4 regions of the Methylocystis sp. IM3 genome follow, and region 1 is predicted to be linked to each of the others. Evidence: riboswitches for the same ligand, from Rfam matches in the RefSeq annotation. Region 1 holds a riboswitch; each other region holds the start of a gene.
The links. A riboswitch is a leader RNA that binds a small molecule or an ion and turns the genes downstream of it on or off. The one in region 1 is predicted to bind cobalamin.
Positions count from the first base shown of each region.

Region 1 (5,589 bases):
TCGAAGAGATCGCGGAGAAGCTCCTCGAGGCTCGCCGGGTCTGTGGGCAGCGAGAACACGTCGAGCGGCGTTCCATCGGGCTCGACCATTCGTGTCGGCGCATATTCGGCAACCTCTGACATGGCGTTCACTTTCTCTTCGTCGACGGAGCAGAACCCCTATTTCCGAGGAGGCGCATTGCGCGCTCCTCGAGGATGCATGACGGCGCGCGGCTCAAAACGACACCTTGATCGACCCACGGAACGTCCGCGGGGCGCCGATCACGTTAAAATTGTACCCAGGCATGTTCCACCCCACCTGGACTGGATTGGTAAAGGGCACAGCGAAGCCGCCAGGATGGGAGGCGTCGAAGGCCTGAGGACCCAAGCCGCCGGTGACGAAATAGGTCTTGTCGAGGAGATTGCTCACATTGAGCTGTGCGACGACCTTGAATCGGTCGAGGTTGAACTCATAGGCCCCGAAGAGGCCGACGATTCCATAGCTCGGCGTGGATTTCCCATAAATATAGGATCCATCATTGGCGGTATGAAAGAAAGGAAGATAGCCGGTGTAATCGTAGCGCGCCCCCACGCGCAGACCCTTCATCTGGCCGTCCCTGAATTCATAGGCCGAAGACAGGGAGCCGACATTGCGCGGAACGAAGGGGATCGGCTGTCCCACAACCGGCACCCCGAGGTAAGTTGGATTTGACTTGGTGGTGATTGCGTCGGTGTTTGCGTAGGCGAGATTGACGCTCCAGCCGGGCAGAAGCTCACCTTGGATGTCGAGTTCCGGGCCCTGCGAGCGCCCTTGGCCTATGAGCAGCACGTGGTTGAAATCATTGGGGATCCCGATCGGAATATTGGTCTTGACCAAATGGTAATAGGCCGCCGTGGCCTGAACCCTGTTATCGAACAGGGAAAGCTTGATTCCGCCTTCCTCCTGCTCGCCGGCGCTCGGGGGCGTCGGGTCGTTCGAGCCGTAGACCAGCTTGCCGTCATAGTTCGGGCTGTACGATTCGGCGTAATTTCCGTAGAAGCTGATCCATTCGAGCGGCCGCCACAACAGCCCGACGCGCGGCGTGACCCTCTGGCTGACGAACCTCGACGTGTTGCCGAGCGTGTTGAAGTTACATGGAATCGCAATTCCCGAAAACCAATTGGACGAAAAAGGCCCGCAGAAATGCGTGTTGTCGGAGGCGCCGGTTCTGCTGTCGATATATTGCCAGCGGGCGCCGCCGAGCACGTGAAAGCCGAAGGGCAGTTTGATCTGGTCCTGCAGATAAACGCCGTAATTGTCGGCGGTTTGCTGGGTGGCGTTGTAGGGAACAAGCCCGCCGATGGGGGTCGGGAAATACGGCGCGCCGAACAGGCCAACCGCCCCGTAGTTTTGCGGGAGCATATTCAGGCCCCTGAAGTTATACCGGTAGTAGTCTGCCCCCGACAACAGCGTATGGTTGAGATATTCCCCGGTGTTGAAATGACCGACGAGGTTGATTGTCGTCGCATATTCCGCCTGTCTATTGTCAGACGGAAAAGAACTATAGTTCAGAATGACACTGTTTGGTTGGGATACCGGGGTGAAGGCGCCGTTGAATCCGCACAGCGAGAAGCCGCCAAAAGAGTAGGCGCCCGGAGTCACGCAATCGGTGATAGAGGTGGTCCCGCCGTTGTTCTGCCAATTGCTATGCAACAGTTGCATGAACAAGGTTTGCTGTATCGACCAGTCCTTGTCGAAGTCGTGATGCCACGTCAGCTCGCTGAAGTTCTGCTGCTGAGTGTAAGGCGAGTTGGGCCCCCAGTTGAAACTGCGCCCGAGCCATAGAGGGGAGAACATCCCGTAATAGGGCACATAAAACCAGTCCTGATTCAGATTGTTCTGCTGAAACTGAGTGGACGCTCTGATCCAGCTGCCGTCGTCGATGTTCCATCTGACGACCGGGTTGATCATGATATTTTTGTTGTAGTCGAAAGCGCGGAACGACCCGTCGTTCTCATAGGACATGATGAAGCGGTAGAGCACGTCCTTGTTGGCGGTCACCGGCCCCGTGGCGTCGACGACCGTCCGATAGGAGGCGTAGCTGCCCATTTGCTGCTGCACGGAGGCGGCGGGCTTCGCCAATGGCTGCTTCGTGTTGATGTTGACGATGCCGCCGGGCTCCACCGCGCCGTAGAGGATGGCGGCGGGGCCTTTCAGCACCTCGACGCTCTCCACATTGGCCATCTCAGCGGTGCTGGAGCCGGTGAAGTTGAGGCCGAAGCTGTCGACCCGGAAACCGTCGCGGAAATAGTTCTGCGTTGCGAAGCCGCGCAGGATGATCTGTCGGAAGGAATTTCCTAGCGCCGCGTCGCCGCCGCCCGAGACGGCGACGCCGCTGACGTTCTTCAGCGCCTGGTCCAGCGTGATGGCCTGCTGGTCCTCGAGCATCTGCCGCGTGACCATTTTCGTGGTGACTGGCGTGTTCATCACCGGCGTATTGACCTTGGTCCCGAGCGACTCGATCGGCGCGGCGTAGGAGGTGGGATTGTTGCAAACCCCGTCGGCGCAGATTTGCCCATTGTTGCCAGGGTCGATTTCTGTGCCGTCGCCGTCCGCTTCCGCCTGTTGGCCGGCAAGAGGCTGTCCCGTTCCGGGCGCGCCGGAGGCGCGGCCGAAGCTCGGCTTCGGCGCGCCAATCTCGATTACCGGAAGCGTTTCTTGGGCGAGAGCTGGCGACGAGAAGGCCGCAGAAAGAACGTAGGGCAAGAGGGGCGAATTGCGCCGCACGGCGGCGCAAACGCCGCCTTTGGCGGTTGTCGGGAGAAGGGACTTCATGAGCCAAGACTCGCAGCAACGTGGGCCGTCACTGCGAAAAGTCTATCCCTGTCGCTTTGCGTTTTGACGCTCAGCGACAGTTTTGACCGCCTCGGTGCACCCCGCCCGACGCTTTCGCGCGTGACCACGATTGATGGCAGGTCTCCTGGCTCGCGGGTCGTCGCCTTGAACCGCCTTCCCAGGAAGGTTTTCCCAGTGGCTTTTTGGCTCTAAGGCTCGCCGCTTACAGTTGCGGGGGCAGCCTCGGCATAGCGCTATGCAGCGCGCACCGAGTTCCCTTTTGATCCCCGAAGGGAACCATCTGGCCTATAAAGGCCGAAGCCGGCCGGTTTAGTCAAGCCGTTTTGTAGAGCGCGCCTCGAGCAGTCCTGAAGCGTTGCATTTTCGCATCAGCGCGACGGGGCGGGCAGGTGGATCGTGCGACTTTGTCAGTGAACAAACCTGCCCAATTGCATGACAGTGGAGGCGATGCACTTGGCGCAGGCTTTTGCGGCGCCCTTGGAAGGTAAGCACGTTTTTGCTATTTACAGTAATTCGCTGAGCGTTATGGAAGCGGAGTTATCTGAGAATACCGAACAAGCTGATTTCCTTCGAAGCTCCAATCGACCCAAAAGATAGCGTTTCGCGGCGCCGTAAAACTTACGACTCGTCTCCCGCGATTTGCGACGACGCTTTGTGCGATCGTGAAGTCTAGATGGCGTTCTTGGCCGGTGCGGTTGCAAACGAAAACGGGCAGCGATGTCGCCTGACTGACTGCCTCCCATTCTCCATTCGGACCATGAAGCCCAGGCCCCCAGGCGGCGGACGACACCAGTGCACGCGCCTCCTGATCTGCAAGGGAGGCCGCGATGACCGGCGTGAACGCGTCGGCGCATATAAGCATGCCGACAAAGCCAAATCCGTCGATGTCAACAGGGGAAATGGTTTCACCTGGTGTGGACCAGGACTCCGCACCCACACGCAAGGCGTTGATCTTCCTGTGACGCCCGGCAATCCGGCCTCTCCGGTCGATGGCAATCATACTGTTATACAGTTTTTCCCCGACACGCTCGGGAACAGACAGAAACACGGTGAGGCGACGTCGGAGGGCCAACGCGGCTATGCCTTGAACCCAATGGTCTGGCTGGCTCTCGATCCAGTCAGTGCCTAAGTGCTCGGCAAACTCATATCCAGTTGTCACGAGTTCTGGCGTAATAACCCATTCTGCGCCCGCATCGGCCGCGGCCGCCAACGCGGTCTCGACAAGTTGCCGATTTTGCTCCAAAGCGCCCGGAGTCGGGGCCAAGTGCAAGAAAGCAATCCGCGTTGGAGCAGCCGCCATTGGGTAAGCCTTGTTGCCCGATTTTTTTTACCATAACGAGGCGTTAGAGTACGCCGCCAAGGGCGAGGTCAGGTTGATGGCTTGGCGCCAACCTAGCCCAAGCTGGCACGTTGCGCCAAATCGCAAAAATGCGCCAGTTTGCGCACGCTCCTGCAGGCCGGTTGATTCTTCGATACGCAACGGGTTCCTCCATTCCGCGAATTCCAACCGGTTGCATTTCGATGAGCCTGTCAAAGCTAATTCGGCGTCTCCATCCCGCCCCAGAGGTCCTTGACCTGATCGAAATGAATGGCTGGGTCATAAAATGCCTCGCCGAGGCCGAGCGTTTCGGTCGACAGCCGCCCCATGGCGGAGAGCACAGCGTAAGAGGCGACGACGCGTTCACGCTGCGCGAACAGCAGGCTAATGCGGGCGTTGAGCAACTCCTGCTGGGCGTTGAGAATGTCGAGCGTCGTGCGCTGACCCGCCTTGGCCTCCTCACGGACGCCATAAAGGGCGCGCTCGGCGGCGGCGATCTGGGTCTGCGCGGCGCCGATCTGGGTTTTGGCGGACTGCAAGGCGCCCCAATTGGCGCGCACCAGCGCTATGACGTCGGCGCGGGCGACGTCGGCGTCGAGCCGCCGCTGTCCGGCGACTTCCTTCGCCTCCCGCACCTGTGACGAGGTGAGGCCGCCTTCGTAGAGCGGCACGTTGAGGCGCCCACCGACATAGGCGCCGATGTTGCGGTTATAGATCCCGGCGACGTCCGTCTGCGTGAAGGCGCTGCCGACGATGGAGAATTTCGGCATGAAATCCGCCTCGATCACCTTGATGTCGAGATCGGCGGCGTCGGCGTCGTGCAGCGCGGCGAGGATGACGGGATGCTCCGCCTGCGCGATCCGCTCGACCTCCTCGCGCGTCTTCGGGATCAGGCGATCTACCGCCGCGCCCGGGGCAAGCTTTCTCGGCTCGTCGCCGATTGTCTGACGATAGGCGCCGATCGACGCGTCGAGGGTCGCGCGGGCCTGGCCGACCAGCGATTGCCCCGCGGCGAGCCGGGCTTCCGACTGCGCGATGTCCGTCAGGGTGATCTGCCCCGCGACATAGCGCTCGCGCGTCTGGCGCAATTGCTCGGCGAGCACCGCGACATTGTTCTCCTGAAGGCGGAGCGCCGCCGTGTCGCGCAGGACATTCATATAGGCCGAGACCGCGTTGAACAGCACGCGCTGCTCGGTGAGCCGCAGCCGCTCGCGGCCTGCGAACACGCCCGTTTCCGCCATGCGTGCGGCGTTCTGGGTCTTGAAGCCGTCGAAGACCGGTTGCTCGATGTTGAGATTGGCGGAGCGCGGAACGCTGCCGCCGCTCTGAATGCTCTTGACCGGCCCCTGCAGCGTCGAATCGGTCAAAGGAATGTCTTGCTGCTTTGTGACCATCCGGTTTTCCTGCACGCCGAGAAAGGCGCCGGCGTTGGCGCGCGGCCGCATGCCGGAGAGCGC
Region 1 covers NZ_JBBPBZ010000001.1:129,379-134,967, forward strand. The annotation lists gene WOC76_RS00660 (DUF7676 family protein) at 1-122, opposite strand, end outside; gene WOC76_RS00665 (TonB-dependent siderophore receptor) at 214-2,793, opposite strand; cobalamin riboswitch at 2,912-3,110, opposite strand; gene WOC76_RS00670 (carbon-nitrogen hydrolase family protein) at 3,338-4,114, opposite strand; gene WOC76_RS00675 (TolC family outer membrane protein) at 4,351-5,589, opposite strand, start outside.

Region 2 (5,589 bases), on a different contig from region 1:
CAACAGTAGAAGCCGCGAAAAAACAGATCAGGCGAGCCGTCGGGAAGACGGCCGGCCTCGATCGGATTGAGATCGTCGACGAGAAAGAGAAAGACATCGCGGTCCGAGGCGTAGAGCGTCGTCGTCTCCTCGGTGACATCCGCATTCGGATTGTAGATTCTGGTCGACCAGTCGAGCACGCCCGGCACTTTCCAGCGCGTGTCGCCGACGCCGTCGCCGGCGATGCGCTGCACGGCGGAGACGAGCTCATGGTCGTAAATCCGCCCATAGTCTGGACCGGTCACCGCGCGCAGCTCGACGCGACCGCTTTCGATCTCGAGCGTCTTGATCTGCTCGGCGTGGTGTGTGGTGAGGCCATATTGGAGATTGATTCCGGCGAGCGGCGCGGGGAGCTGTCGAAGGTAAGCCGCCGGGGCGCCGATGAGGCTCGCGAGCTGGCCGAAGCTCCAGTGGGTCATGGCGACCGGACTGTCGGAACCGGGCAGCGAAAGTGAAAGTCGTTCGGAGTCGTCGCGGCTGGCTTCCACTCGGATTGCGGCGCTCTCGATTGTCCTTGTGCGGCTGCGCTCAGTCCGGCCGCGCACGGCGGCGAACAGATCCGATAGAGAGAGGTATCGCTCATCCGAAGGCCTGGAAAACCACTCTGACGACACGCGGCCAATACGCTCGCCGCGGCTTGCGTCCACCTTGTAGCCGCTTTCACGACCGCGGGCTGATCCCAAAATCTCCACCTGATTCATGTTCGTCTCCACCACGGGCGCGGGAGCCTCTCTCCCGCCTTACCCGTCATGAAAATCCCCTCCATACTCTAACTCTCCAGCCTTGCTACTCTCCCTGATCGGCAAGTGTTCACATGCCTCGCCGCCTACTTCGTATCGGATCAATCGCGTGGGGTTATCTTGGCTTGTCAACGCGATCTCCTGCAGAAAGGGTTAGGGCGGGGTTCTGGGCTTGCCTGGCTACTCTCCGGCAGAGAAAATACCCGCCTGACGCATCCAAAGATAAATGCTATGCTCTCGCTCCGCGGCGGTTGCTCATGTATTTTGAGATGCATAGCGCAATTGCTATTGAGACGAGGAGCGGATTGTTGAACTTGAACCTGCGGACGGCTACGGGAGTTTTACTCGCGAAGCGCATGACATCGATCCAGCACGCGATCCATTCTTACTTCATCTGGTTGATCCTCTTGTCCTACGTCGCCGCGGCGTTTTTTCCCGGGCTCGGCCTCTCAATTCGCAGCGCCGAATTCGGATCAATCGCGCTGGGTCCATCGAGGATCGCTCTTTCACTCCCGCCCGCGATGCTGGCGTTCCTCCTGCTGAACGCCGGCTTGGGCGCCAGGAGCAAGGATCTCGGGACAGTCGCACGGTATCCGCGTCTCCTGGCCGCCGGCGTTGCGGGAAACCTGTTCGCTCCCCTTGCCTTCATCACTGCGGTCAGCATCACGATGAAATTCTGGCACAACTCCGAGGAGGTTCAGCAAATATTAACAGGCCTCGCGCTCATTGCCGCCATGCCGATCGCTGGGGCGTCGACAGCCTGGGCGCAGAACGCAAACGGCAATCTTGCCTTGAGTCTTGGCCTCGTCCTATTGACCACGCTGCTCAGCCCTGTGTTGACACCGATCGTCCTCCACTCAGTCGCATTTCTGGCCGCAGGAGACTATTCTGAGGACTTGCACGAACTTGCGAGCAATGGCGCGGGCGCATTCCTTGGGGCCTGGGTCATCCTCCCGTCCCTGCTCGGCATTGCCGGTCATCGGCTGTTGGGAGAGACGGCGGCTGCCTCGATCTCGCCCTATCTGAAGCTCACGAACTCGATCGTACTGATCTTGCTCAATTACTCGAACGCCGCGTTGAGCCTGCCGAAACTCATCTCAGAGCCCGACCTGGACTTCCTCGGAGCGATTCTAGCCATCGTGTGCTTACTTTGCGCAGCCATGTTTGCAGCCGGCTATCTGATTGCGCAGAGCTTTCGCGCCGACCGCGCCGGCGCCGCGTCATTAATGTTCGGGCTCGGCATGAACAATAACGGTGCGGGCCTTGTCCTGGCTTCACTCGCGCTATCCGACCATCCGGCGGTGATGATTCCGGTGATCATCTACAACCTAGTGCAGCACTTCTTCGCTTCGCTCGTCGACAAGCTTCTGACATTTAAGTTTCATGATTGATCCGCCTGGACAGCGTGTCGCCAGATCGTCGCGCGCGAGGGTTATGTGCGCGACTCCCGCGCGCTTGCCGCGCTCGACATTGGCGTGAAAGCGCTGGGCGTCACGACCGCGCAAAACCGCGGCGCGGCAAGGAAACGGCAATTTGCGCGTTAGCTTCGCCGGCGTTCACTTCGACCCGGCGACATTCTCGTCCCCGACCAGGTGTGATCCTGCTGATCAAGGCGCGGGCGTGCGTATAAAAGGTCGTTTAATTGAGAACGGACATCCCTAGGTATTGACATTCCCCCGACATTTACCTCTAGATATTGTCGTTCACGGTCTCTGGACTCGCGTCCGGAGCTAAGAGGGAATCCGGTGAGCCGCAAGGCGAATCCGGGGCTGCCCCCGCAACTGTAAGCGGCGAGCGCGATCAAAAAGCCACTGGCGCGAAAGCGCCGGGAAGGATGATCCCGCAGCGACCCACAAGCCAGGAGACCTGCCGCGAACGCAGAATCGTCCACGGGCGGGGCGCCCGGAGGCCGCTTGCGGGTTCTGCACGCGTGAAGTCGCAGGACGGCGCTAGCCGCTTCCCATGTCCTGTCCTCAACGCGAGCGGGGCATCGCATGACGCAGGCGGCGTTCGATTTCGACAAAAACGGCCATCTCGAGCTATTTCAGGGGCAAAGGCGCCCGCGCGCCCCGCGGGGAAGCTCGGAGGCCGGTGTCTAGGCGGCCTTCGATCGAGCAAACGCGCGAAGCGCCAATTGACCGCGGTTCCTCGCAGTTGCAGAAAACCGGTGCATCAATGACAAGCTGTAAGAGATCGTGATGCTGTTGAAGACGTTTTTCGAATCCGTTGAGCTGCACCGGGATGACAAGTTTGTCAGCCTACGGTTTCGCCGTCCCTTCAAGGTGCTCTCGACCTCCGCCTCAAACGGAGGTCTCGCCGATGACCTCGATATCGTGTTCAATCATCAATGCTGTGAAGCCATGGGGCACGAGATGCACCAACTCATGAAGGCTCACCGCCACCCCGCAATATACGACTCCCTCCTATTGACCGAACACGATCTTGCCGCCGCCACTGCTGCAGGGCTCGGCACCGCGGCGAATATGAATAATCTTTGCATCGCTGAAGAGCAATTTCGCGACCTTGCCGTGGCGGCGATCGCGACCGGCGGCGTCGACGGGAATGCGGCCCGCGCTGGCGATCCGTCGTCCTATTATGAGTTCAGCGGAGTTTTCGAGCGCTTCGGCCCTATTGGGCCCGACCAACATGGAACAATCAACGTTATGCTGGTCATCAACACGCCTGTGTCGGATGGCGCGCTCGTTCGCGCGGTGATGACCGCAACGGAGGCCAAAACGGCCTTGTTGCAGGAGTTGTCGGCGCCCTCGCGGCAATCATCACAGATCGCCACGGGAACTGGCACCGATCAGATTGCCGTGATGGCACCCGCCGATGGACCGCTCGAGCTAACCTCAGCAGGACATCACAGTAAGCTCGGAGAATTAATCGGCCGTACGGTCCATCGCGCCGTCAAAGACACGCTCGCTTTGCAAAACGGTCTCACGCCAATCCGTCAATCTTCCTGCGCCCGATTGCTCGAACGCTTCGGCTGCCAGCCGGACACTTTGTTCGAAGAGATAAGTCGACGCTTGCCGGCTGCAATAGCGGCGCTGGCCCGGCAAAACGACCACGATCTGGACCGCGACCCATTAACTGTAGCAGCGGTTGCAGCTCTTGTTCATCTTCACGACCAGCTGTCCTGGGGTTTGTTGCCACAAGCCTGTTGGCCCGATATCGCCTGCCGACACGGGGCCCACATCGCAATTGCTGTCGCCGGACGAACGGAACGGTATACGGATTATTGTAATCAACTAGCCAGCACCTCCGGAATTTATGAGCCCAGCAATCTTGCAACGCTCGTGGCGACCGCGCTTGCTATGGGATTTATCGACAAATGGGACAAAACCCTCATGCGCCTTGACAACGTCGTGACAACGTCCGGATCAGCCGAATAGCGGGGCATCTCCGAAGTTCCGCGTGCACAAGTATAGTATCGATTTCTGCCTTTTCCTGTCGAACCGACGGGGTGGGGCTTATGGACGCGGCGCGGCTGGGCGACCGTTTCGGGGAATGACTCTCGGCCAACGGCAGGCAGCAAAGATCGGATTCACCGCATTTGATTTAATGCTCTTCCCGTTTTGCCAGGGGCGATCAAAGCGCAAGCAACTCGAAGCAGCGTCATGTTGTGCCTGGGTCGCGACGAAAGCTTCCGCTCAAGTCATGGAGGCCCGGGGGCAGGAGTCGTCATGTCGTCTCGACAAAGCACCCTGGACTACATCGTCGAGCAGATGGCGAAGGCGGGCGTGGTCTCCGCGCGGAAGATGTTCGGGGAATACGGGATCTACTGCGACGGGAAAATGGTCGCCCTCGTCTGGGATGACCAGCTTTTCGTGAAGCAGACTGCTGGGGGACGGGACTTCATCGGCGACGTCACCGAGGGCGCGCCCTACAAGGGAGCGAAGCCCTGCTTCGTCATCTCGCCGGAGGGATGGGACGACCACGAGTGGCTCGCGGATCTGATCCGGATTTCGACGGTCGAGTTGCCGGCTCCGGTCAAAAAGCCCCGAGCAAAGAAAGCGCCTCCTGCGACGTCCAGTCGACCTCGCCGGTGATGTAGCCGGCGGGGCGTCCTTGCCGGTCGATCACATAGGTGATCGGCATGCCGTAGAGGACGAAGGGTGAGCCGTCCGCGGCGGAGCGGGCGCCCGAAAGGGGGCGTGTCATCGCTACTCCTGATCTGGAGAGACTGCATTTACGAGGCCCGTTTACTCCACCGAAAACTCCCGCATCATGCCCATGCCCTCATGCTCGAGGTTGTGGCAGTGATATATGAAGCGACCCTTGAAGTCATGGAAAGGGGAGCGAACTGTTCCTGTTCATCGAAGGGGAGACGCTGCGCAGGTTGAACCCGCTCGATGCGCTGTGGGTGAGTGGGAAGGGGAGAGAGTGCCGGCTCGTAGATTGATGACAGATTAGAAAACGATGTTCGCGCGCCGCTGCGCTACAGGCATAATCGATGTTTGGCTTGGCAGCGTCGAGAATAGTAGGCTGACGCGCTATGTACTCTGCTGGAATGGATGGAGGCTTTTTTTGGGAAGACTATTTGAAGATGGGTGCGCCGGGGCAGGCGATATGGGCACTCAGGCGAATGTCCTCATCATCGAGGACGAACCGATGATCGCAGCGGACCTCACGTATATCGTGGAAGAGCTGGGGCTTCACGTAATTGGCGTGGCGAAGACGAGCGCCGAAGCGGTCGCTCTTGCGAAGCTCGCTTCCGTTAGTCTTGTCTTGAGCGACATGCGGCTCGCTGACGGCAGCTCGGGCGCACGGGCAGTGGAACAGATCCTTCAGGAACAAGTCGCCGCTG
Region 2 covers NZ_JBBPBZ010000005.1:19,078-24,666, forward strand. The annotation lists gene WOC76_RS21920 (DUF932 domain-containing protein) at 1-740, opposite strand, end outside; gene WOC76_RS21925 (bile acid:sodium symporter family protein) at 1,037-2,170, shown strand; cobalamin riboswitch at 2,469-2,667, shown strand; gene WOC76_RS21930 (adenosylcobinamide amidohydrolase) at 2,978-4,174, shown strand; gene WOC76_RS21935 (TfoX/Sxy family protein) at 4,466-4,831, shown strand; gene WOC76_RS21940 (hypothetical protein) at 4,773-4,943, opposite strand; partial or broken gene WOC76_RS21945 (multicopper oxidase domain-containing protein) at 4,985-5,056, opposite strand; gene WOC76_RS21950 (response regulator) at 5,352-5,589, shown strand, end outside.
Region 2: it holds a riboswitch for cobalamin, as region 1 does, so the genes downstream of both, WOC76_RS21930 (adenosylcobinamide amidohydrolase) here and WOC76_RS00665 (TonB-dependent siderophore receptor) in region 1, are expected to answer to the same signal.

Region 3 (5,589 bases), on a different contig from region 1:
TGCCGGATCAAGATCAAAGGTGACACCGGCTACGTGCGCAGGTCCACAGGCGAGCTGGAATTCGAGCGAGCCAAAGAGGCCGCACTGCTCATCCTCGGCGAAATGAAGCAGAGAGTCACTCAATCCCTACCTCTCAAGCGGAAAACCTTCTCTGATTGTAGCGGCGTGCCTGCGCGACGCAGAGACCCGGTGGAAGGAAGGCCGGAACAGCGAGGGGCGTTACGTCCTCATCAAAGGTACCGTTCATCGCTATCTCATGCCCTATTTCGGCAAACGAGACATCACGCTGATCCGGAAAAAAGACCTGATGGCCTACCGGGGATGGCGTCAGGACTATTGGGTCACAGGCCCCGGCTTCGAAGAGACCGGCGGGAAGAAAAAGCCGCCAACCCAAGCTAGGTTGAAGCAGGAGGGGACGGTCTCACGAGGCGTCTTCCTTCATGGCGTCGATCTCGGCGGTCCGCAGAACATGCTGCCGTTCCTCAAACACGAGAAAAGCAGCATCAATAAGCGCCCAGCGTTCACGCAGGACGAACACGAGAAACTGCGCCTGATCCTCATGGGGTGGCCATTTAAGAACCAACAACTCACGGGTCAGCCAAGACCGCACGCTTCTACGTTTCTACGTGATGATCATGGTCAATTCCGGCATGCGAGTTGGCGAGGCTCGCCCTCTAAAATGGCGAGATCTCGGCAGCTACAGCAATGATCACGGCACGTGGGACACGTGTACCGTCAGCGTCAGGCAGCGCGATCTTCATCGTTGACTGGAGCTTTACAGAAAATCGCCTTATCGGATATTCGGACATAGCCCCGATTTGAGCGGAGGTGCTTCGGGAGCACAACGACCTCCCGTTGCGTGATGCGAAAATTCGAGCATCAGAAATTTGGCCCAAGCTTTCTGATTCGGCTTGACGACTTCATCTATCTTCGGCTTCGATAGGCGCGATGGTTCCCTTCGGGGATCAAAAGGGAACTCGGTGCGCGCCAATAGGCGCTATGCCGAGGCTGCCCCCGCAACTGTAAGCGGCGAGCCTGAGGGCCACAAAGCCACTGGGGAATTTCCCTGGGAAGGCGGTTCCAGGCGGTGACCCGCGAGCCAGGAGACCTGCCATCGTTCGTGGTCACGCGCGAGAGCGTCGGGCGGGGTGCACCGAGGCGGTTGAAGGCTGTAGCTGAGCGCCAATGGGCGCAAAGTCAGCGGTCTTGAGACCATTCGCAGTGACGGCCCACGTTGCTGCGAGTCTGTAGCCCATGCCATCCGCTTTCCCGACCGCCCATAGAGGCGGTGTGAGCGTCATTGCGCGTCGTCGCTCGTCCCTGCTTTCATTCCTCCTATCAACGGCTCTCGTTTCCCCGGCTCTCAGCCAGGAGACCCTCCCGGTCATCCAAGTGGGCAAACCTAAGCCTATCCTTGGGCAGAACAGCTTCGGCTCTGGTGGTTCGGAGGCTGGAGAACAGGCCGCGACGGACAGCAATGGCGCCGAGATTGGCCCGGGCGCAAACGGAGAAATCTGCGCCAACGGGATCTGCAACAACCCCACCTCCTACGCCGCTCCCATCGAGTCCCTCGGGACCAAGGTCAACACGCCGGTGATGAATACGCCGGTCACGACGAAAATGGTCACCCAGCAGATGCTGCGGGACCAGCAGGTAATCACGCTGGACGAGGCCCTGAAGAACGTTAGTGGCGTCACAACGTCGGGCGGCGGCGACGCGGCGCTGGGGAATTCCTCCCGGCAAATCATCATTCGCGGCTTCCAAACTCAGAACTATTTCCGCGACGGGTTCCGCGTCGACAGCTTCGGCCTGAACTTTGCCGGCGCAAACACGTCCGAAATGGCCAATGTGGAAAGCGTCGAGGTCCTGAAGGGCCCTGCCGCCATCCTCTATGGCGCCGTGGAGCCGGGCGGCATCGTCAACATCAACACCAAGCAACCTCTGGCGAATGCTAACGCTTCGGTGCAGCAGCAGATCGGCAGCTATGCCGCCTACCGGACGGTCATCGACGCCACCGGTCCGGTCATTGCCGACAAGAATCTGCTTTACCGGTTCATCCTGTCCTACGAGAATAATGGCTCGTTCCGAAACCTCGACTACAACAACAATATCATGGTCAACCCCGTCGTCAGATATAACGTCGACGGTAGCACCTGGATCAGAGCCTCTACCCAATTCCAGCAGAATAGGTTTAATCAGGACTGGTATTACGTCCCTTATTACGGGATGTTCAATCCGCTGTGGCTGGGGCGTAGTTTCAATTGGGGACCACAGTCGCCCTATACGCAGCAGCAGAACTTCAGCGAAATCACCTGGCATCACGACTTCAACAAGAGCTGGTCGATCCAGCAGACCCTGTTCATGCAATTGCTGAGCAACAATTGGGCAAATAATGGCGGCACCACCTCCATTAGCGATTGCGTGACGCCGGGAAGCACAAGTTGCTATCTGCCTTGGGTGAATTTTATCCCCTTCTATCGGTCCTATTCACCGAACAATGTCCTTTTGAACTACACGTCCTATGCGTCCGACAACAGGCAGGCCGAATATGCGACGGCGATCAATCTTGTCGGGCATTCCAATACCGGAGAGGCCGCAAGCCACACGCTTCTTTCCGGAGCTGATTTCTATCGTCACAATTTCCGGGGTCAGAACATGATCCCGCAGTATCCGGGAACCGTCGCCATGTTCGGCGCTCCATATCTCCCGACTCCCATTGGCGGACTCGTTCCCTACAACGCCACGCAGCAAAGCGCCGACAATTACGGCGTCTATCTGCAGGACCAGATCAAACTTCCCTATGGGATCAATGTGCTTGGCGGCGTACGCTGGCAATATATCGACAGCCGGACCGGCGCATCCGACAATACGAGCTTCTGTGGCCCCTACTCCTCGAATTGGTCCTCGGGAATCGCAGTTCCTTGTAATTTCGCCACGATCACCACCAACGGCCGTTCCGTTAGCCAGAGGATCACGCCTCGCGTTGGACTTCTTTGGCGCCCGGTCGAGTGGCTCAGTCTCTACGGAAATTATGCCGAGTCCTACAGCCCGAATTACAACGGCCTGTTGGTCTATGGCTCGAACCAGCCGACGCCTCCGAGCGCCGGCGAGCAGGAGGAAGTCGGCGTCAAGCTCTCCTTTTTCGACAACCGGATACAGGCCACGGCCGCCTATTATCATCTGACGAAGACAAATATCCCCGTCGGTATCCCCAACGACTTCGATCATGTGATGCTTATCGGTCAGGGGCGTTCACAGGGGCCGGAACTCGATGTCCAGGGCGAGATTCTGTCCGGCTGGGGTATGAATCTCGCCTACGCGAACACTGACGCCATTACAACCAAATCAAATCCCACGTATCTTGGGGTGCCGGTCGTCGGCCAGCCAATTCCGTTCGTTCCGCGCAACGTCGTTTCGCTGTCTTCGGCCTATGAGTTCAAGGACGGCCAGTTGAAGGGCCTCCGCTTTGGCGCGCGCTACGACTACACGGGCTACCTTCCCTTCTATCATGGCTCCAATGACGGCTCCTACATTTATGGTCAGTCGACGCCAAGCTATGGACTCGTCGCCCTCTTCTGCGCCTACGAATTCAGCCTCGACCAGTTCAAAGTCGTCGCTCAGCTCAACGTGAACAATCTCTTCGACAAGACCTATTTCACGACGGGTGGCCTAGGTCCGCAAGCCTTCGACTATGAGCATCCCGGCGGCTACTCCCCGCCATTCACCAATCCGATCCAGACGGGGTGGAACATGCCCGCTTACAACTTCAACGTCATTGGCGCGCCGCGAAGCTTTCGCGGATCGATCAAAGTGTCGTTCTAAGTGTCTCATTCCGAGAGGAGCGTAAGAATGACGTCCCTTGAGAGTAGTGCCGCGAAAGAGGAAAAAGACGTGCAAGCCGTTGCTGACTACACACCGACACGAACAATCGAGCCAGACGGAACGCCGCTCGACGTGTTCGCCATGCCGACCGACCCCGCGAGCCTCGAGGAGCTGCTTCGCGATCTCTTCGAGAACCACTGGCAGGAGATCACCTTTGGCACCCTCATTCAGGGAGCCGCCTGGGAGATGAAGACCGATCGACCGCCAACGCGCATCGGCATGCTCGATGGCTATCTGACAGTCGCCTTCGGCGTTCCGCATTTCCATGTCTGCATCGGTGAGCACAAGGGACCCCGGAGCCGTCCGACATCGCCGGAATTGGCGCGCCATCGGCGCACGGCCCGGGCGGAAATCTATCGGCGGTTTGGCCGCTCCTGTGTTCCAATGTCCTGGGGCGTGCAGCTTTTCAACGGCGCAAATGAGCAGCAGATCACTGTGCTTCTACCCAATCCCTTCCTTCATCCGGAAACCGACAGGCTTCTGAAGGAGCCTGACTGGTCGCGCCTCGCCCTGTGGGACAAGCTCCGGGCGCGATGGTTTGGCCTCACTGAACCCGACCCTGTCGATCGGTCCGCGTGGCGCGGCGCACAGGCGTAAACGGTTTGACCGGCAAGGGACGCCCGCGCTGGTCAATTTACTGCTGCTATCAAAACCAAGGGGACTGATATGACCGCACTATACCTACGCTCCTTCATCTCCCGCCCCGCGATGGGAATTGGCGCACTTGCCGTCGCGAGCGTGCTATTCACCCTCGGCTTCGCCTGCGCGGTTCCGCTCGCTGCCTTTGCAGCCATCGCAGCTCTGTCCTTCGGACGGCGTGACGCGCTTCTCTCGGTTGGCGCGGTCTGGCTCGCAAATCAGTTTTGGGGCTTCACATTCATGCATTACCCGCTCGACGGCGAAACTCTCGCTTGGGGCGGCGCGCTCGGCGTCATTGCCGCATTCTCCTGCGAAGCGGCTGGTCAGCTGTATCGGCGGCTCCCGGGCGCGATTGGGGTCGCAGCCGCCTTTCTGGGGGCCTTCGTCGTCTACGAGGGAGCGTTGATCATGATCGATCTCATCATCGCCCAGAACGGTGATGATTTCGCATTTGCAGTCGTGACGAGGATTTTCCTGATCAACGCCTGCGCCTTTGGCGGTCTCCTGGCGATACGGGCGCTCGTTGCAAACGTAGCGCCGCGGCAAGTGGTGCCGCTCGCACCGCGCCACATTTGATCCACATCGCGGAGCGCCGGTCGATCGCCGGCGCTCGCAACCCAACCGCATGAAAATTGAAATGACAGAAGCGCCGTTTGAAATTGAGCTTGAGCTATCTTATCTCGTCGCTCGTTTCGGCTCCGCTCATCGCACACTGGGATGGTCGATCAACCGACCGGGATTTGGCTTGGTGCGCGAAGTCGTGTGGATTGAGGTCGGGCTGCCGGGTCTCGCCGAGGCCACCAAGGATCATACGGTCGCGCTGATTAGCAGCTTCTATCGCTCCGGCTCGCTCGTCTTCGGTGGCGGACATGTGGTCTTGCCCCTGCTTCAACAAGCAGTGGTGGCAAGAGGCTGGATCGGTAATGACTCGTTTCTCGCGGGCTATGGGGCTGCGCAGGCCGTCCCGGGGCCACTATTCACATTCGCAGCCTACTTGGGCGCTGCCATTAAAGCTGCGTCAAATGGTATACGTCGTCGCTCGGGTGTAAATTCGGCTCTCAGAGGGAT
Region 3 covers NZ_JBBPBZ010000002.1:620,458-626,046, reverse strand. The annotation lists gene WOC76_RS04775 (hypothetical protein) at 1-123, opposite strand, end outside; gene WOC76_RS04770 (hypothetical protein) at 257-709, shown strand; cobalamin riboswitch at 933-1,130, shown strand; gene WOC76_RS04765 (TonB-dependent siderophore receptor) at 1,291-3,822, shown strand; gene WOC76_RS04760 (DUF7676 family protein) at 3,892-4,479, shown strand; gene WOC76_RS04755 (hypothetical protein) at 4,549-5,097, shown strand; gene WOC76_RS04750 (chromate transporter) at 5,147-5,589, shown strand, end outside.
Region 3: it holds a riboswitch for cobalamin, as region 1 does, so the genes downstream of both, WOC76_RS04765 (TonB-dependent siderophore receptor) here and WOC76_RS00665 (TonB-dependent siderophore receptor) in region 1, are expected to answer to the same signal.

Region 4 (5,589 bases), on a different contig from region 1:
TCGCCGGGTAGAATTTGGCGTTGTAGATGACGCCTCCGCCCAGCCCCAAGACGCCCGGCCCCGCGCCAAAGAGCGACGACACGTCGACCTTATTCCAAAAGGAGAAGGTGTTGCGCGGCACGTTCGGCGTCACCTTGCCTGCGTAGACGAGCCACGGATCGATGGGGTTGGGGTTCGTGCTCGCATTCAGCACGCGTCCCGATTGCAGGCCGTAGCCGAGGGAGGCCTGCCACTCGTCAGTGATATAGCCGACGAGGCCGATCTCCCCGCCGCGCGTGCGCGTATTGGCGGAGACGGCGTTGAAGGCGCTGACCGTGACCGGCTGGTTTGAGCGATCAAGCTGATAGAGCGCGCCGGTCAAGAGCAGCCGCGGCGTGATTTGATACTTCACGCCCACTTCGAGATTCGAGAACCCCTGCGGCTGCAGCGCGGCGAGAGAGGGCGTCAGCACGACGAACTGATCGCTCGACGCCGGCAGGAAGGAGCGCGAATAGGCGAAGTAGACCGAAAGATCCTCGATCGGCTTGCCGACCACGCCCAGGCGTGGCGACCATTTGTTGGTGACGTTGCGAATGGTCTGGTTGATCGGGTCGACGATTTCTCCTTCCGCCTGTTCCGCCGCCTGACCGGCCGGGTCGGCGCCAGGCGGAAGCGGGAAGTCAGCGCCGCGGAAGGTCAGATCCAAATGATCGAAGCGCACGCCGGCGAGGATGTCGATGTATTTCGTAATCGCGATCTGATCCTGGAGGTAGCCAGAGGCGACGTCGAGATTCGTGTAGCGACGCTCGCGCGGGTCGCCATAGCTCATCGGCAGATAGAGCGCGGGGTTGAGGAACGGGGCGTCCACCGCCGTGGCGCTGCCGTCGCAGTTGACGACCAGATTCGTCTCGGGCGTGCCGAAGCACGAAAGATTACGTTCGCTCGCCGATCTCTGATTGCCGACCTCGGCGCCCGCGAGCAGCGTGTGCTTGATCTCCGGCGTCATATCGAAGCGATACACGAGATCCGTCTGGTTGAAGATGTTCGTCCGCGGCGTGTTGTGAACGTAGCCCTCGATTTCCATCTGGCCGCCGGGCGGTCCTTCGAAGAGAAGGACATTCTCGCCGGGGAAGGTGTTGGCGTAGCGTTTCCGGTAGCTCGCGAACATCGTGTGATTGCGGATCTCGAGACCGAAGTCGGTCTTGTGCTCCATGTTGAGATCGACGAGATTCACGTCGATGCGCGCGAAATTATTGGTCCGCGCCGTCGGAAAGGTGTTGCCAAAGAATTGGTAATACGGCGTCGGCGCCGGATAGCCGGGGATGAAAGAGGCGAGGCCCGCCGGGAAGCCCTCGATAAAGGATGGCGCGCCGATCGAGGGGATGCCGCGATCATTGAAGCGGCGATCATGGTAATGTTCGTAGCTCAGCGTGACGAAAGTCTTTTCGAGCGGCTTCCAAGTCAGCGTCGGATTGACGCCGTAACGCTCCATCTGGAAGTAGCTGCGATAGCCTTCCGACTTCTCGTAAAGCGCGTTGAGGCGCAGGGCGAGCGTGTCGGAACCGGCCTGACCGATGTCGGCCGTCACGCGCCGCTTTCCGAAGCTGCCGCCGACCACTTCAAGATTGCGGATCGTTTCGCCATCCGCCTTCTTGGTGAAGCGGTTGATGATACCGCCGCCGCCGCCACGCCCGAAGGTGAGCGCGCTCGGCCCTTTGAGAACCTCGACCGCCTGAATGTTGTAGAGATCGCGGTAATATTCGGCGTCGTCGCGAATGCCGTCCCGATAGAAGTCGGCTGATGTGTTCTGGCCGCGAATGGTGACGGCGTCCTTATTGCCCTCGCCGCCCGTCACCGTCACGCCGGGCACATAGGTCAGCGCCTGATCGAGGCTGTAGCTGGCGCGATCCTGAAGTTGCTGCTTGGTGAGGATCGTGATCGACTGCGGGATGTCGATGATCGGCGTGTTGGTCTTTGTCGCGGTCGAGGTGCCGCGCGCAACATAGCCAACGACGCCGCTCGGCCCGTAGCCCAGCACCTGTTCGGAAGGCACGAAGGGCCCCGGCTCGGAAGACTGCGCCGGGACCGACGGCGTCGGCGCCACAGCGGGCGCGTGAACTGGATGCGGCGCCCGAGGCGTCGGCGCGCGTGACGCCGTGCGACGCACGCCGCCGACGCTGATTGTTGGAAGCGATTGTTGTGCGACAGCGGGACATCCCGAAGCAAGGAGCGCCAGGGCGACGAAAAGCCTAAATTGCGAGCCATTCAAAGGTTTCGGGAACGCGATCGACGAAGTCACTATGGGTCCTCGCAAAAGGCTTGCTCGATTTCGGCCTACTCGGCCGTCGCCAATGAGTATTTGCCAGCGAGGAATTCAGTCAACATCACACGAAGATAGCTTGGAAATATTATAAATTTGTCCAATTGATTGGAGGATTTCCAACAACGGAAGATGAGAATTGTTCCATTTACGCCAGCACTATTTCTTCTTGACTGCGATATCAGCCTGCACACTTCCAGAAGGCGGCGTCAGCGCGCTTGGCAAACATGCGCGAAGATCTAGCCAAAATCCCTCCGAAAAAGCTCCTCGGGACGCTGGCGCGTTTGCAGTGGCGTGAATGCAAGGCTCCTGATTGTCAACGACGCGATTTTTCTCGGCCTGCCGTAAAGCGCCGGACAACTCGAAACGAAAATTCCGTTTACCGCGTCGGCCTGGCTGCGATTGAGGGTGCTTGCCGCTCAGGTCCGGCGGGGTGGCGGCGGCTCATCGGTTGGCTCCGGCTTGACACGCGCCATACCGAGCCTGTTTACTAATAACCAACGGTTCCCTACGGGATCAAAAGGGAATGCGGTGCGGGCGTCATCGTCCTAAGCCGCAGCTGCCCCCGCAACTGTAAGCGGCGAGCCAAGGTCCATAAAGCCACTGGGCGTAAGTCCGGGAAGGCGGACCGAGGCCACGACCCGCGAGCCAGGAGACCTGCCGTTGTTCGTGGTCACGCGCGAAAGCGTCGGGCGGGGTGCACCGAGGCGGCCTCAACTTCGTCGCTTCACGGGCGACGGGGTGAAGGTCAATCGCAGTGACGGTCCACGTCTGCTGCGAGTCAGCCATGTTTTTGTCGCATCGCCCTTCCGGCCTGTCAGTTTTCACGCTCGCCGTCGTGCTTACCGCTGTAACGACTGCCAATGCCCAGCAAGCCTTGCCAACCATTAGCATTGGCGCGCGACCGACCTCTCGGCCTCCTATTCAAGTCGCAACTCCCTCAAAACCACAACCAGCGCGGGTCGTTTCGACGATAGTCACCGCCGTTTCGGGTACTGCGCCCGCCCTTCCATCGAACGGTCCTAAGCCGCCGCCTTTAACCGCTGCAAGCGAAGCCTTCTTCACCGGCAAGGAAGTCAACGCCCTGCCCTTTTCACGCCCGGCGGAGGCGTTAGAGATTGTGCCGGGCCTTATTGTCAGCCAGCACAGCGGCGACGGCAAGGCCAACCAGTATTTCCTGCGCGGCTTCAACCTCGACCACGGCACGGACCTTGCGCTCTATCTCGACGGCACGCCGCTAAATATGCGGACGCATGGGCATGCGCAGGGTTATGCAGATTCGAATTTCTTAATCCCCGAGCTTTTATCCTATGTGCTCGCGCGCAAGGGACCCTACGACGCCCAGGACGGCGACTTCTCTTCGGCCGGGTCGATCTACCTTCAGTACAAGGACAAGATCGACAAGGGCTATTACCAGGTGACCGGCGGCAGTTTCGCCTATGCCCGGGCGCTCGCCGTCGCGCCTTACAAGAATATCAACGGCGGCGACGCCTATGGCGCGGTCGAGGCGCAATATTACAACGGCCCGTGGCAACGCGGCGATAATATGCGTCGCATCAACAGCGTGCTGCGCTGGTCGCGGGGCACGCAGGAAGACGGCATGTCGATCACAGCCATGGCCTACGCCAACAAATGGCATTCGACCGACCAGATTCCTGAGCGCGCGGTCAACTCCGGCCTGCTGTCGCTGTGGGGCACGCTCAACCCGACCGACGGCGGAAACATGTCCCGCTTCTCGCTCTCCGGTCGATGGAGCCAGACGGAAGGCAATCATCATTCGCGCGTGGAGTCCTACGCGATCCTCTCCTCGCTCGACCTCTACAACGACTTCACTTATTTTCTCGCCAATCCAGTGCTCGGCGACCAGTTCCACCAATTCGATCGCCGCGTGATGGCGGGCGTCAACGGCCAGCACAATGTCAAATGGGAGAGTTTTGGCCTGCCCGTCGAGACGCGCGTCGGATTCCAGAGTCGTTTCGACGGCGTCAATCTCGGCCTGCAGGACAGCTGTCGCCGCTTCCTCTACGACGCGGCGCGAGTGGACAATGTCGCCGAAGGCAGCGTCAGCCTTTGGACCGATACGGCCGTGCGCTGGACGCCCTGGCTGAAGACCATCACTGGCGGGCGTTTCGACTATTACGCCGCAAGCGTCAATTCACGGCAGAATTACTGGGGCGCGCCCAAGCTCCTCAATCCCGATGGCGTCCCGGTGGCGCTCTGGACAGGCCCGTTCAACAGCGGCTCCAAGGACGCCTCGCTGTTCAGCCCAAAAGCCTCGATCATTCTCGGGCCTTTCTACAAGACGGAGCTCTTCGCCAATTACGGCGAGGGCTTCCACTCAACCGACGCGCGCGGAACGGTGCAGACCTTCGCGACCTCCGAACTGTCCGAGCAGGGCGGGTTGCTCCGGGTCGCGCCCATCCCGCTGCTCGTGAAGTCGCGCGGCGCCGAACTCGGCGCGCGCACGAAAATCATCGACAGGCTCGAATCCAGCGTCGCCCTTTTCTGGCTCAATCTGGACTCCGAAAACCAGTTCGTAGGCGACACCGGCACGACAATTTTCGGCCGCCCGAGCCGGCGTTATGGCATCGAAATCGCGAACCATTACCGGCCCCTCTCGTGGATAGATTTCAACGGCGACGTGGCGCTGGTGCATGCGCGCTATCGCGGCGTCGATCAGGGGCAGGCGCTGGCCTATCTCGACCTAACCACCCCGGAGGCGCTCCCCTTTCTCACTTTCCTCGGTAACGCCCCCGGCAACTATCTCCAGAACGCGGTCGCCGTGACGGCCATGGCGGGCCTGGAACTCGGGGAAGCGACCGGCTGGTTTGGCGCGCTGAAATATCGCTACATCGGCCCGCGCGCGCTCACCGAGGACGGCTATCTGCAATCGCCCGCGACGGGCACGGTCGCGGCGCGGCTGGGCTACCGCTGGGCGGATGGCTGGCGCCTTCAGCTCGACGCCTTCAACATAGTCAACTCGCGGTCGGACCAGATCACTTACGGCTATGGCTCGCTCCTGCCGACCGACGCCCTCTACAACCAATGCGCCACAGGGATCGCGCCCAGCTCAGTCTGCGCGGTCGGGGTGATGGATCGGCATTTCAAACCCGTCGAGCCGCCGGCTGTGCGCCTGACGCTGGGCGGGCCGCTGACTTTCGAGAAGCCGATCGCCGCCCTGCCTGATCTGGCGGAGCCGTTCTCGATCTTTTCGAGGTGAAGCCGCAGCGATCACGCTGGAAGTTCGGCAGGGAGCGATTGTCTCGGCGTCCGGCCCCCAGCCGAGGTCC
Region 4 covers NZ_JBBPBZ010000004.1:107,755-113,343, reverse strand. The annotation lists gene WOC76_RS20710 (TonB-dependent receptor) at 1-2,032, opposite strand, end outside; cobalamin riboswitch at 2,784-2,978, shown strand; gene WOC76_RS20705 (TonB-dependent receptor) at 3,087-5,519, shown strand.
Region 4: it holds a riboswitch for cobalamin, as region 1 does, so the genes downstream of both, WOC76_RS20705 (TonB-dependent receptor) here and WOC76_RS00665 (TonB-dependent siderophore receptor) in region 1, are expected to answer to the same signal.